DNA from 4 places in the Pectobacterium sp. A5351 genome. Region 3 is predicted to be linked to each of the others. Evidence: predicted binding sites of a transcription regulator. Region 3 holds the regulator's gene; each other region holds the start of a gene.
What was found. The regulator LexA, encoded in region 3, represses DNA repair genes until DNA is damaged. The targets are predictions, from matches to a motif close to TNCTGTATGTACATACAGNA.

Region 1 (3,756 bases), 810 kb from region 3:
GCGCAAGCCAAAGGAGATAGTAATACAGTCGAAGAAGTCATCAGGGAACGGCAGCGCTTCTGCATTGGCCTGCACATAGCTGATGTTGTCGATAATGCCTTTGTTACGCAGTTTCTCACGGCCTACTTTCAGCATTGAGGCGTTGATGTCCGCCAGAATGACTTCACCGCCTTCACCAACCATACGGGAGAATTTGGCGGTTAAATCCCCTGTCCCTCCGGCCAGATCCAGAACACGCTGGTTACGTCTTACGCCACTGCATTCAATGGTAAAACGCTTCCAGATACGGTGGATACCAAAGGACATCAGGTCATTCATCAAGTCATATTTTGCTGCTACAGAATGAAAAACTTCAGCCACCATGACTTCTTTTTCATCCCTGGCGACAGTCCGAAAACCAAAGTCGGCCGTATTCTCCTGCTCACTTGCCATCTTATCCGCCTACTATTTCAATCAAATTTCGGGTCTACCCATTTATGGTGAGAGTGTACCAGACCCGGATAAAAACCCCACTGCACTAATTTCTTTCGCATAGCATGGTGCCAAACCCGCGAAATCCCTACCCATTTAGTATGGGTGAGTACGAGAGGAGAAGAGCGTTTCCCCTTCTTCACCTTCCGTTTTTACGGCAGGAGGGACAGTATCGGGCGCGACAGAGCCCGGTAATTCGTCGCGTTCAGCGGGCTCATGGGCCATTGCTTTTTCGGCCAATGACGGGCTGATGGTGCGTTTAATTTCTACCCCCAGCGCGCGGAACCCCTCAGCCTGACCAATAAGGTTACCACGCCCAGAGGAAAGTTTATTCATCGCCTGACGATAAGTGCCCTGCGCTTTATCCAGATTCTGCCCCATGGCCTCCATATCGTCGACGAACAACCGCAGTTTATCGTACAGCCGTGATGCTTTTTCAGCGATGTGCTGTGCATTGCGGCTCTGCTGTTCATAGCGCCATAGGTTATTGATGGTACGTAACGCCACCAGCAGCGTGGTCGGGCTGACCAGCATAATATTGTGCTTTAGCGCCTCGTTAATCAATTCGGGCTGGCGATCGATAGCAACCAGAAAAGCGGGCTCGACCGGAATAAACATCAGAACATAGTCTAGAGAACGCAGCCCCGGAAGCTGCTGGTAATCTTTGCTGCTTAGTTGCCGAATATGGCTACGCACCGAGAGCAAATGTTCGTTCAGCGCCGTATTGCGCTCGACGTCATCGTCACTATTGAAATAGCGCTCATAGGCCACCAGCGACATCTTGGCGTCGATCACGACATCTTTGCCCTGCGGTAAACGTACGATGACATCCGGTTGCAGGCGGCTATTCGTCCCCGTTTGCACGCTGACCTGCGTCTGATACTCATAGCCCTCACGCAGACCAGAGGCTTCCAGCACGCGACTTAACACCACCTCGCCCCAGTTACCCTGCGTTTTATTGTCGCCCTTCAGCGCTTTCGTCAGGTTGATGGCTTCGTGTGCCATCTGCGCGTTCAGCTGTTGCAGATTGCGGATTTCATGCGCCAGCGTATGGCGCTCGCGCGCTTCCGCGCCAAAGCTGTCCTGTACCTGACGGCGGAAGCCGTCAAGCTGCTCACGCAGCGGCATCAACAGCTTATCCAGACTCTGTTTATTTTGCTCATCCACCTTGCGGCCGCTGTGTTCAAAAATCCGGTTCGCCAGATTTTCAAACTGCGTCGTCAACCGCTGTTCGCTATTGGCCAACAGCCGCTGCTTTTCTTCCGCCGCCATACGGGTTTCTTCCAGCCGAATAGTGACTTCCCGCAATTCCGCTTCCTGTGCGCTGTTTATTTCACGCAGCGTTCGCAGTTCCTGATTGAGCTGCACGCACTCTGTGCGAAGCTCACTCAACTGTTGCAGCTTTTCATGGCTGGCAGAAAGTTGCGCGTGGACCGTGCGCAGTTCCAGCTCGTTTTGCCGCAGCCGCTGTTCATCCTGCTGTTTCACCTGCTGCTGATCACTGAGCGACTGCTGGGTCTGCTGTAACGTCTGTGCCAGCAGCCGCTGTTCGGTGCCATGCTGCGACAGCTTCTGCTGATGAATCAGGCTGGCAATCAGCCACCCGATCAATAGCCCTACCGCACCGCCGCCCAGACCATAAAATATGCTGATATCCACTTTGCCTCCGCAGGCCTTTCACGCTGTCGGTCAAGGTAAAATGATACTGTATGGATGTCCAGAAACAATTCAGGCGAGAGGGACGCTGAGCAGAAAAATGCGAGCCGCATTCCATATGAACAGGGATAGAGGATAATTTGCAGAAGAATCAGATGGGTAACACAGAAATTCCCCCAACGCGAAACACCACGTCGGGGGAACTGAAACAGAAGAGGGCAACTTAGCCTAAGCGCTGCTTCGCATCACCGATCGCTTTAGCGACCTGCTGCGGTGACACGCCACCTTGTGCAGCACGCTTATCCAGACAGGATTGCAACGCCAGAATCGGGTAGACATCCTCACCAATCACGGCGCTGAATTTTTGCAGATCGGCCAGCGGCAACGCTTCCAGCGCTTTACCCTGACGAATGGCTTCAACCACCGCTTCACCCACGATATGGTGCGCTTCACGGAACGGAACGCCTTTCGCGACCAGATAGTCTGCCAGCTCCGTCGAGTTCGCGTAGCCTTGCTCAGCCGCTTCTTTACAGCGCGGACGTTTAACCTGAATGCCTTCCAGCACCAGACCCGCCATCATCAGGCAGTCGTGCCAGGTATCCAGCGCGTCAAACAGCCCTTCTTTGTCTTCCTGCATATCTTTGTTATACGCCAGCGGCAGGCCTTTAAGCGTCATCATCATGCCGGTCAACGCACCCTGTACGCGGCCGCATTTACCACGAATCAGCTCCAGCGCATCCGGGTTTTTCTTCTGTGGCATCAGGGAAGAACCGGATGTCACACGGTCAGACAGCTCAACGAACGCCGCTTCACCGCTGTTGAAGAAGATCAGATCTTCGGCAAAACGCGACAGGTGGATCATACCGATCGAGGCATCAGACAGCAGCTCCAGTACATGATCGCGATCGGAAACCGTGTCCAGACTGTTACGCGTGGCCGAGGCAAACCCGAGCCAGCCCGCCAGTTGCTCACGGTCAATCGGATAAGCCGTTCCCGCCAGCGCGCCGCAGCCCAGCGGGCTGACATCCAGACGCTTCAGCGTATCTTCCAGACGGCTTTCATCACGCGCCAGCATCTCGTGATAGGCCAGACACCAGTGTGCAAACGTCACCGGCTGTGCGCGCTGCAAGTGGGTGTAGCCCGGCATCACCGCATCCTGATTCGCTTCCGCCGTCGTAACCAGCGCCTGACGCAGCTGGCGTACCGACAGCAGCAGTTCTGCAATCTGCGCCTTGCACCAGAGTTTCAGGTCGGTTGCGACCTGATCGTTACGGCTACGACCGGTATGCAGTTTTTTACCTAAATCGCCGACTTTCTCGATCAGGCGCTGTTCAACCCAGCTGTGAATATCTTCTGCATCGCTTTGCAGGATCATCTCAGGATCGGCTTGAACCTCAACCAGCAGGGCATTCAGCGCCTGTTCCAGTTGCTGCTGTTCCTGTTCGCTGAGCACATTGACCGTCACCAGCGCTTTCGACCAGCCGATCGAGCCAACGATGTCCTGTTCCGCCAGACGGTAATCAAACCGCAGTGAGTCATTAAATTGTTTAAAACGCTGGTCTGCTGCCTGACTAAACCGACCGCCCCACAAAGCCATAATCCTTACTCCCAAAAATATCATTCACGTTG
Region 2 (3,756 bases), 390 kb from region 3:
TTCTTTTGTCGCCATCACGTAATCACTGGAACAGCCCGTAAGGGTAAATAATAACGCCAGTGTGACTGCCATTTTCATCCGTACTTTCATCGTATTAGCCCATTAATAAATGCAAAAACTTCAGTGAGTCTAGCAAAGGGTTACGAGGGATAACGTAGGAATAATGGAAAAAATGCGTGTTGAGGGCGTTAATTTTGTGTAATCAGGCGGTTGGTTGCCGCCTGATTAGGTCGTTTGGCGTTTTGAGCGCTCGCTATGCGGCGATCAGTGTGCCGTTTTCTCTTTTTTACTGCGCAGCAGGTTCAGTGCTTCGACGGACATCGAGAAGAACATGGCGAAGTAGATGTAGCCTTTCGGTACGTGAACGTCGAAGCTTTCCAGAATCAGGGTGAACCCGACCAGGATCAGGAACGACAAGGCCAGCATTTTGACGGATGGATGGCGTTCGACAAACTCGCCGATAGGACGCGCGGAGAACATCATCACACCAACGGCGATAATGACCGCTGCCATCATAATGAACAGATGGTCAGACAGACCAACGGCGGTGATCACCGAGTCCAGGCTGAAGATAATATCCAGCAGCATGATCTGCACAATCGCGCCAAAGAAAGAGTGCACCTTGGAAGTATGGTCTTCTGAACCGCCTTCGACGGTTTCGTGAATTTCCTTGCTCGACTTCCAGATCAGGAAGAGCCCCCCGAAGAACAGAATCAGGTCGCGCGTGGAAATTTCATTGTCGAGCACGGTAAACAGCGGGTCAGTCAAACGCATGACCCAGGCAATAGAAGCGAGCAGTCCCAAACGCATCAACATTGCCCCCATCAGCCCGATGCGGCGCGCTTTGTTTTGTTGAGCTTTAGGCAGTTTGGCGACAACCAGAGACAGGAAAATAATGTTATCGATCCCAAGAACGATTTCCAGAATAGTCAGCGTTCCCAATGCCAACCATGCGTTCGGATCAACAATCCAATCAAACATTATATCAATACACCTTAAACGAAACGTAAACGATATTATACTCTGCCTGCTTGGTGCGTAGGCAAGCGAAAGTGTGAGGTCGTAGAAATATACTCGTCATACCTCGCATTGCGGCCCCTGTGCTGGCATCCCTTTTACTCTGGTTTTTTACTCTGGGTCGGCGTCAGGCTTTTCCCAGGTCATATTCCCTTGTCGCACGACGGCGGCGTATATAGTGCGGCGTATAAGGTTAGTGTACGACGAAGTAGCGTCCTGATGAAGCAGGGCGCTAACGAAACTCAGTTGCTGAGCTGCATGAAGTGACGGGCCAGCAGCGGTGCGGTAAAGGTCTTTTTCAGGTAGAACCCGCGCGGTAAGGTCAGAATCGGCTGACCAAACTCGCCAATGGCCTCTGTGAGAGCTCGACTATTTGCCGCTTTGGGGCGTAATTGCAGGACTTCTCCGTGTCGGGCGGTGATGCTTTCTACCTGACCAAGCACGATCAGATCCATCAACTCTTCCCAATCACAGCGCAATTGTTCCTCTTCTTCCTTATTGGGACTCCAGATGAGCGGTGTACCAATACGGCGTTCCCCTAGTGGAATGTGTCGCGATCCTTCTACCGGAATCCACAGTACCCGTGCGAGCTTGTGTCGTACGTGGCTGCTTTCCCACGTAACGCCACTGTTGCCTGTTAACGGTGCGACGCAGACGAAGGTGGTTTCCAGCGGTTTACCCTGTTCATCAATCGGAATGGTTTTCAGCTCAACGCCGATGTCGGGGAAATCCTGCTCGGGTTTGCTGCCTGCGCTTGCCCCCAGAAAACGTTCCAGCAAGATGCCAATCCAGCCTTTATCGCGTTTCAGGTTGGCCGGAAGGGGCAGGCGAGCGATGTCCGCTAACTCCGCGAGATTATAACCCGCAAGGGATTGCGCGCGTTCCAGCAAGGCTTGCTCATGTGGCGGCGCAGTCGTGTGAACTGTGGGTGAATTCATAGCGTATAGCTCGATATTTTTCCGCTCAAAAAAAATACAATAGGTAGAGAATACCCATGCACAGCCTGCAAGACGGTGGAGAAAAACAATAATAGCATGATTCATAGCGATTTTTTTTAGTGTGATGGCGATCGCTGTGCATCGCTTTGCAAACTGTGCACGTATAGCCACCGACAATAAACAGGATCTTACACTAGGTTATCCACAGATTTCTTGGATAACCCACATAAACATGAATTACTGGTTCGATTTACAGCCTTGACTCGCGGCCTTTTTGCTGTTTTTGCCTATTTATTGCCTGACTTCGGGGTATTCCCTGTGGATAAAATCGGCATAGTGCGATCTTTCGCCAATCTTGCATTGTATGCCATTTGAGCAGGAATAAAGGGTTCGCCATTGCCAGTAAAACGGTTTGTAATTTTATGAATAAAAAGCACTATTTTTTAATTTCCCGTAATATTTTTTCCGCGTGAAAAATGAGTTTTACTCACTTCTTCATGGGTTCTGCACAAAGATGTCCACAGAAAAAGTGAATAAACTGCGAATTCCGGTCTTCACATGTTTATAACTTTGATCTTATCTGTGGGTTATCTTAATTTTATTAGTACCACATGCTTTCTAAGCAGTGGTTTACCGCCTGACGGGAGTGTGAAACAATCAGGTCATCTTTGCATTGATGTTTATCGAGGTAGTCCGGTGATCGATGATGATGGCTACCGCCCAAACGTTGGTATTGTAATTTGTAATCGGCAGGGGCAGGTGATGTGGGCCCGGCGCTATGGTCAGCACTCCTGGCAGTTTCCGCAGGGGGGGATTAACCCCGGTGAAAGTGCTGAGCAGGCGATGTACCGCGAACTGTTTGAAGAAGTCGGGTTAAGAAAAAAGGATGTGCGCGTGTTGGCATCTACCCGTAACTGGTTACGCTATAAATTACCAAAGCGTTTGGTGCGTTGGGATACAAAACCGGTCTGTATCGGCCAGAAGCAGAAATGGTTTTTGCTACAGTTGATGTGTAATGAGTCGGATATCAATATGCAGAGCAGCGGCACGCCGGAATTTGATGGCTGGCGCTGGGTGAGTTACTGGTATCCGGTACGTCAGGTCGTCTCTTTTAAGCGAGATGTGTATCGTCGCGTGATGAAGGAATTTATCAACCCGGTGATATTGCTTCAGGAGAGTGCTGCGGCTCGGATGACAACGCCATCCGGTCCTCGGCGAAAAAGAGGGTAATTCAGGCACATTATGCTCACGCGCTTGCGAGAAATTGTCGAAAACGTTGCGGCAACGGCCCGCCTTAGTGATGCGCTGGACATTCTGGTCAATGAGACCTGTCAGGCTATGGACACGGAAGTCTGTTCCATTTATCTGGCCGATCACGATCGCCAATGCTATTACCTGATGGCAACGCGCGGGTTGAAAAAGCCGCGCGGGCGCACGGTTACGCTGGCGTTTGGGCAAGGTATTGTCGGGTTGGTTGGGCAACGTGCCGAGCCTATTAATCTGGCTGATGCTCGCGCCCATCCCAGTTTCAAATATATCCCCGCGGTGAAAGAGCAGCATTTTCGCTCTTTTCTTGGCGTTCCCATTATCCACCGTCGCCACCTGCTGGGTGTACTGGTGGTGCAACAGCGCGAACATCGTCAGTTTGATAAAAACGAAGAATCGTTCATGGTGACGCTGGCCACCCAGATGGCCGCTATTCTCTCTCTTTCGCAGATCAAAACGCTCTTCGGTCAATATCGTCAGACGCGCGTTAAGGCGCTGGTGGCCGCTCCGGGCGTGGCGATCGCCCCTGGCTGGC
Region 3 (3,756 bases):
GCAGGCACGCTACACCTTCTCTTTTGGTCACTATTTTGATCCACAATTGCTGGGCTACGCTTCTCTGCGTGTGCTCAATCAGGAAGTATTAGCGCCGGGGGCATCATTCCAGCCACGAACCTACCCACGGGTTGATATTCTGAACATTATTCTTCAGGGCGAAGCTGAATACCGCGACAGCAATGGCCGCCACATTCAGGCCAAAGCTGGCGATGTTCTGTTGCTCGCGACTCAGCCGAACGTCAGCTATAGCGAACATAATACCAACGCCAGTAAGCCACTGACGCGTCTGCAATTGTGGCTTAACGCCTGCCAGACCCGAGAGAACAGTCCGTTACAGCGTATGGAATTAGATTCATCAAGCCATACTCTGCTTGCCTCGCCAGAAGGTGAACAGACCAGTCTGCAACTGCGCCAGCAGGTTTGGATCCATCATGTCGATCTCCAGCAGAATGAGCAAAGCACAATCGCGCTACAGGGCAATCAGGCATACCTCCAACTGATCCACGGTTCAATGGCGGTAAAAGGCAATCAGAACAGTGAAACACTACACTGCGGCGACGGCGCCTTTATTAAGGAAGAAACAGCGTTGACGCTACAAGCAGAAACACCGTTGCGGGCGTTGCTCATCGATCTGGTCGTGTAGTCCCCCTGTTCGTTGTTTTCGCAGAAAAACGCCGCCAGTTCGGCGTTTTTCTTCAGTCGTGGTAAGATATCCGTCTTGTTCCTCAATGCGTCAGGGTGATATGACAATGGATTCAACCAAACAGGACAAACTTCTTGCCCAGGCTGAACAGATTTGTCAGCAGCGCGCTGTGCGTCTCACGCCGCAGCGGTTAGAGGTTTTACGTCTAATGGCGCAGCAGTCCGGCGCTATCAGCGCTTATGACCTGCTGGATCTGCTGCGAGTGTCCGAACCTCAGGCCAAACCGCCGACCGTCTATCGCGCACTGGATTTTCTGCTGGAACAAGGCTTCATTCATCGAGTTGAGTCAAACAACAGCTACGTGCTGTGCCACCATATCGAAGACCACAGCCATACGTCAGCCCTGTTCATCTGCGATCGCTGCGGGCAGGTCACGGAACGTCAAACCGAAGGTGTGGAAGAAACACTACGTAGCCTGGCACAGCAGTCAGGATTTACGCTACGTCACAGCGTAGTGGAAGCTCACGGGCTGTGTGGCGGCTGTCAGGAAGTGGCATCGTGCAAGCAGCCGGATCATTGCGATCACGACCATACGGTTCCGATTAAAAAGCGTTAATGCTCATTGATGGAAGCTCCCGCATGACAGGGGTTTTCTCAGCACAAAAAAACGATAGCCCTGAGGGCCATCGTCCTTTTCTACGGAGAAGCATCACATTCACTACCAATGATATTTGTGGTGCGTTTCCCAGTGCTTCACTTCTTTCTCTGCCGCTTCTTTTGCGTACCCGTAACGCTCCTGAATTCTCCCTACCAGTTGGCCACGTTTACCTTCGATGACCGTCAGGTCGTCATCCGTTAATTTGCCCCATTGCTCTTTTGCTTTACCTTTAAACTGTTTCCAGTTACCGCTGGCTTGGTCTTTATTCATAAGAATCTCCGTACCTTAGGTGTATTGCGCATAAATAAATCATGACTACAGACGCAGGCGTCAGTGTCAGATAAATCGGTCTATGCAGTAAGCAGCGTCATCATGGTGTGAACCATCACAGCGTTCTTCGCCACTGTCTCCCTTGATTGCCGGGCTAACCTAAATGTGATGGCTGATGATCAATCACCAAACGACCAAAAAAAAGATTAAAATGCTTACCTTGATAAAAATTATAGCTGAATACTTCACTTAAAATTGGAAACAAGGAATCTGTAGCTGGATAAGGTGTTAAGAAAGAGAAAATCACCGCAAAAGCAGTGAAAAAACAGGTGGTAAGGGGAATCGCAAAAAACACACGCTAAATGTAACGAAATATATACACATAGCAGATTAACACGCGGGGCAACCCACACATAAAGTGACTAGCCCATGAAGCGATTAACACAAAGAGGGTGATGCACTGACTCAGATAGACGAGTAGTGCATCTCTGTGAACCGTTAGCTCCAGTCGCTGTTACGAATGACGCCAACCGCTAAGCCTTCTATCGAAAAACTTTGCTCACGCAGGTCGACCACAATAGGGGAAAACTCTTCGTTTTCCGCGAGAAGATACACCGTATTACCCTGCTTTTTCAGGCGCTTCACCGTCACTTCATCATCAATACGTGCGACGACAATCTGACCATTGCGGACATCTTCTGTTTTATGCACGGCCAGTAGATCACCATCCATAATACCGATATCTTTCATCGACATACCGCTCACCCGCAGCAAAAAATCAGCGCTGGGTTTGAACATCGCAGGGTCAACCTGATAGCGACATTCGATATGTTCCTGCGCCAGCAGCGGTTCACCTGCGGCCACACGACCAACCAGAGGAATACCTGTCTCTTCTTCCATCAGCAGACGAATACCACGAGACGCGCCCGATACAATTTCAATCACACCTTTACGGGCCAGCGCTTTCAGATGTTCTTCAGCTGCATTGGGAGAGCGAAACCCTAGTTGTTGAGCAATTTCCGCCCGCGTTGGCGGCATTCCGGTTTGCGCAATATGATCGCGGATCAGGTCATAAACCTGCTGCTGCCTTGCTGTTAATACTTTCATTCCGCCCCCTGGTTGTTTATACAGTCTTGCTGTGAGTATATACAGGTAAGCCACAATTGGGAATGGAGATATCGGCAAAGCCTCTGACTTTTATTCATTTATGCGTACCGTCAGGCAAAATGTTGCCAGAGGATGCTGCCCCACACGACAGCCGCTAACGCGATGGCAACAAAAACAGCCGCCGAGCCGATATCTTTTGCCCTTCCGGATAATTCGTGATGCTCAGGGCCAATACGATCGACAACCGCTTCAATCGCACTGTTAGCCAACTCAAAAAGCATAATCAATACGGCAGACCCGATCAGCAGCAGTTTTTCAACCAGCGTAACCGGCAGCAAACACGCGATAATCACGCCGACAATTGTCAGTATGGTTTCCTGACGAAACGCTGCCTCATGATGCCACGCCTGCTTTAGCCCCTTAAGGGAATAACCGGTCGCCTTAATAATCCGGGTCATCCCCGTTGCTTTATTCATTTATCCTCCATTCTTTACGTAAAATAGTTCGCATTTTAACGCGCTCATGTTGTCTCATCACCACAGATCTCCGGCGCAGTTTCTGGTATCCTTGCGGCGCATTGCTAACAAGAGGCTCCAAGTTGTTATGTCAGGTTGGCGTAAAATTTACTATAAATTATTGAATCTCCCACTGAAACTGCTGGTTAAAAGCAAAGTTATTCCCGCAGATCCCGTGGTCGAGCTGGGGTTAGATCCCTCACGTCCTATACTCTATGTTCTGCCTTATAACTCTCAGGCGGATCTCTTGACGCTACGTGCGAAATGCCTGGCATTGGGGCTACCCGATCCTTCGCTATCGTTCGAATTCAATGGCGTCGAACTTCCTAGCCACGTCTTTATTAATGACGGGCCGCGCGTCTTCCGCTATTACGTTCCCAAGCAGAAATCCGTCAAGCTGTTCCACGACTATCTGGACTTGCATCGTGCCAATCCAGATTTAGACGTACAGATGGTGCCGGTTTCCGTGATGTTTGGACGTTCTCCGGGTCGGGAAGGCCATTCTCAGGCCACACCGCACCTGCGGCTGCTCAACGGCATTGAGAAATTCTTCGCCGTCC
Region 4 (3,756 bases), 150 kb from region 3:
AACGTCAATCAGCGTTTGTAGCTTCCGCGCCAGTGCCGGAATGGCATCAAAGAACTCTCGCGCTTCTTCGATAGTCATATCCAGCACTTCATGAATGCCTTTGCCTTTGTATTGAATTTCCAGCGTTTCGCGGTTATAGCGCTTGCCTTTGCACTGGTCGCACGGCACATAAACATCCGGCAGGAAGTGCATTTCGACCTTAATTACGCCATCGCCCTGACAGGCTTCACAGCGTCCACCGCGCACGTTAAAGCTGAAACGGCCAGGGTTATAGCCGCGGGTACGCGCTTCCGGCACGCCGGCAAACAGCTCACGAATTGGTGTGAAAATACCGGTGTAGGTTGCCGGGTTGGAACGCGGCGTGCGGCCAATCGGGCTTTGATCGATATCGATCACCTTATCGAAATGCTCCAGCCCCTGAATCTCGCGGTGAGCAGCGGGTTCCGCCAGCGTCGCGCCGTTCAACTGACGCTGCGCCAGTGGGAACAAGGTATCGTTGATCAGGGTCGATTTGCCCGATCCCGATACGCCGGTGATACAGGTAAACAACCCAACCGGTAGCGTCAGCGTCACGTCTTTCAGGTTATTGCCCTTCGCACCAATCAGCTTCAACACGTTGGTCGGATCCGCAGGTACGCGCTGCTTCGGGATTTCAATCTTGCGTTTGCCGCTGAGGAACTGCCCCGTCAACGAATCCGGCACCGCCATGATCTCTTTCATCGTGCCCTCTGCGACAATCTGGCCGCCGTGCACGCCCGCGCCGGGACCGATATCAATCACATGGTCAGCAGCGCGAATCGCGTCTTCATCGTGTTCTACCACAATGACGGTATTGCCCAGATTACGCAGATGAATCAGGGTTTCCAGCAGGCGCTCGTTGTCGCGCTGGTGCAAGCCGATGGACGGTTCATCCAGCACGTACATCACGCCAACCAGCCCGGCGCCGATCTGGCTCGCCAGACGAATACGCTGCGCCTCACCGCCGGACAGCGTTTCCGCCGAGCGGGAGAGCGACAAATAGTTCAGCCCGACGTTCACCAGAAACTTCAGCCGATCGCCAATCTCTTTCAGCACTTTCTCGGCGATTTGAGCACGCTGCCCGCTGAGCTTCATATTCTGGAAGAACGTCATCGCATGGCCGATACTCATATCAGAAATCTGCGGCAGCGTCGTCTGCTCGACAAACACGTTACGTGCCTCTTCACGCAGACGTGTACCGCCGCAACTGGCGCAGGAACGGTTGCTGATAAATTTCGCCAGCTCTTCGCGTACCGCCGTGGATTCCGTCTCTTTATAACGGCGCTCCATGTTGTGCAGCACGCCTTCGAACGGATGGCGGCGTACCGAGGTGTCCCCGCGATCGTTGATATATTTAAATTCGATATTCTCTTTACCAGAGCCGTACAGAATCACTTTCTGCACCGCGGCGCTCAGGCTTTCAAACGGCACATCGACGTCAAATTTGTAGTGCTCCGCCAGTGAGCGCAGCATTTGGAAATAGTAGAAGTTGCGGCGATCCCAGCCGCGAATCGCGCCGCCAGCCAGAGACAGCTCCGCGTTTTGCACCACGCGAGCCGGATCGAAGAATTGCTGCACCCCCAGACCATCACAGCTTGGGCAAGCGCCCGCCGGGTTGTTGAACGAGAACATGCGCGGTTCCAGCTCATGCATGCTGTAGCCACACACCGGGCAGGCAAAGTTCGCTGAGAACAGCAGTTCAGGCTGGGTAGGGTCGTCCATATCGGCCACCACCACGCTACCACCAGAGAGATCCAGCGCAGTTTCAAACGATTCCGCCAGCCGCTGTGCCAGATCGTCACGTACTTTGAACCGGTCAACGACGACCTCAATGGTGTGCTTTTTCTGTAATTCCAGCTTTGGCGGATCGGACAGATCGCACACTTCGCCGTCGATACGGGCGCGGATATAGCCTTGTGAAGCCAGATTTTCCAGCGTTTTGCTGTGTTCGCCTTTGCGATCTTTCACAATCGGCGCCAGCAGCATCAGGCGTTTGCCTTCCGGCTGCGCCAGCACGTTATCCACCATCTGGCTGACTGTCTGCGCGTCCAGCGGCACATCGTGCTCCGGACAGCGAGGCTCACCCACGCGTGCAAACAGCAGACGCAGGTAGTCATGAATTTCGGTAATCGTCCCGACCGTGGATCGCGGGTTATGCGAGGTGGATTTCTGTTCGATAGAAATGGCGGGCGACAGCCCTTCGATATGATCGACGTCCGGTTTTTCCATCAGCGACAAAAACTGACGGGCGTAAGCGGAGAGGGATTCCACATAGCGCCGCTGCCCTTCGGCGTACAGCGTGTCAAACGCCAGCGATGACTTACCCGAACCCGACAAGCCGGTGATGACGATCAGCTTGTCACGGGGGATTATCAGGTTGATATTTTTGAGATTATGGGTACGAGCACCACGAACTTCGATCTTATCCATTCACACACTTCCCGGAATAAAAACGGTTTGTCATCGCCTCTCGAAGAGAGAGAACCGGTACGAAACGAGCAATTATGGCATAAAAAAAACGCCGGACGCGTTTTTTAACGTCGCTTGCGACGGCCCGATAGGGTGGCAAGCAGGGATAGCTTGCCATAAAAAAAACTGAATGGATATCCAGTATTAACCCCCTTTACCTTGCAAACGCTGCAAATTTTACTTTCATTTCTGAAGCTATTTCGCAGGTATGACAGAGAGTTTTCCACATGGTAAGATTGATCGTTTAGACTTAGAAAATAAATCTACCGATTCATCAGGAGAGACGAGCATGGCCAGCAGAGGCGTTAATAAAGTGATTCTTGTCGGGAATCTGGGTCAAGACCCGGAAGTCCGCTATATGCCGAATGGTGGTGCAGTTGCCAACATCACACTGGCAACTTCCGAATCCTGGCGTGATAAACAGACCGGCGAACAGAAAGAGAAGACCGAGTGGCACCGCGTGGTGCTGTTCGGCAAACTGGCTGAAGTCGCGGGCGAATATCTGCGCAAAGGCTCTCAGGTTTACATCGAAGGCGCACTGCAAACCCGTAAATGGGCCGATCAGGCTGGCGTAGAGCGCTACACCACCGAAGTCGTCGTTAACGTCGGCGGCACCATGCAGATGTTAGGTGGACGTCAGGGCGGCGGCGCGCCAGCAGGCGGAGGCCAACAGCAAGGCGGTTGGGGACAACCTCAACAGCCGCAAGGCGGCAACCAGTTCAGTGGTGGCGCGCAAGCTCAACAGCGTCCAGCGCAAAATAGCGCTCCAGCGCAAAGCAACGAACCGCCAATGGATTTCGACGACGACATTCCGTTCTGAGTGCGCCGTTTATCAAAACATCCTATTGAAACCCCGATTTATCGGGGTTTTTCATTTTGTGATGAATGGGAAAAACCGAAAATAAACAATCAACCAAAGAAATCATCACATCATGTACGTTTCGTGCTCAACGGTATAATCAGGGCACAATCAGTACAGTTATTTCTCCATCGCTACTAAAAAATAGCAACGCCCCATCAACGGGTATAAACGCTATATATGGAGATATAACGTATGGAAAAAAATAGTGCGCTTCGCGCCGATAACAAAAAGCTATCCCACATCCTCGTCAGCAAGACATCCTCACCCCATTCTGGCAACGCATCTTTCAGGCTCGCAGCACTTGCTATAACCGTCTCTGGTTTGCTTTTTGCCTCACCGACACTCATCGCAGCAGAAACAGCAACGGCTGCCGATTTAGTGTTACGTAACGGCAATATCTACACCGT

Region 1: a site for LexA is predicted at 2,175-2,194, ahead of rmuC (DNA recombination protein RmuC). Genes of this name have one in related genera too.
Region 2: a site for LexA is predicted at 2,194-2,213, ahead of mutH (DNA mismatch repair endonuclease MutH). Genes of this name have one in related genera too.
Region 4: a site for LexA is predicted at 2,612-2,631, ahead of uvrA (excinuclease ABC subunit UvrA). Genes of this name have one in related genera too.

Annotation. Positions count from the first base shown of each region.
Region 1 is NZ_CP116477.1:4,141,411-4,145,166, forward strand. It holds gene ubiE (bifunctional demethylmenaquinone methyltransferase/2-methoxy-6-polyprenyl-1,4-benzoquinol methylase UbiE) at 1-432, opposite strand, end outside; gene rmuC (DNA recombination protein RmuC) at 568-2,130, opposite strand; gene argH (argininosuccinate lyase) at 2,351-3,724, opposite strand.
Region 2 is NZ_CP116477.1:943,874-947,629, forward strand. It holds gene O1Q74_RS04520 (YgdI/YgdR family lipoprotein) at 1-78, opposite strand, end outside; gene O1Q74_RS04525 (TerC family protein) at 265-981, opposite strand; gene mutH (DNA mismatch repair endonuclease MutH) at 1,260-1,955, opposite strand; gene rppH (RNA pyrophosphohydrolase) at 2,652-3,185, shown strand; gene ptsP (phosphoenolpyruvate--protein phosphotransferase) at 3,198-3,756, shown strand, end outside.
Region 3 is NZ_CP116477.1:553,141-556,896, reverse strand. It holds gene O1Q74_RS02575 (pirin family protein) at 1-646, shown strand, start outside; gene zur (zinc uptake transcriptional repressor Zur) at 753-1,262, shown strand; gene O1Q74_RS02565 (CsbD family protein) at 1,365-1,574, opposite strand; gene lexA (transcriptional repressor LexA) at 2,073-2,681, opposite strand; gene O1Q74_RS02555 (diacylglycerol kinase) at 2,792-3,157, opposite strand; gene plsB (glycerol-3-phosphate 1-O-acyltransferase PlsB) at 3,285-3,756, shown strand, end outside.
Region 4 is NZ_CP116477.1:698,812-702,567, reverse strand. It holds gene uvrA (excinuclease ABC subunit UvrA) at 1-2,448, opposite strand, end outside; gene ssb1 (single-stranded DNA-binding protein SSB1) at 2,777-3,307, shown strand; gene O1Q74_RS03270 (amidohydrolase) at 3,542-3,756, shown strand, end outside.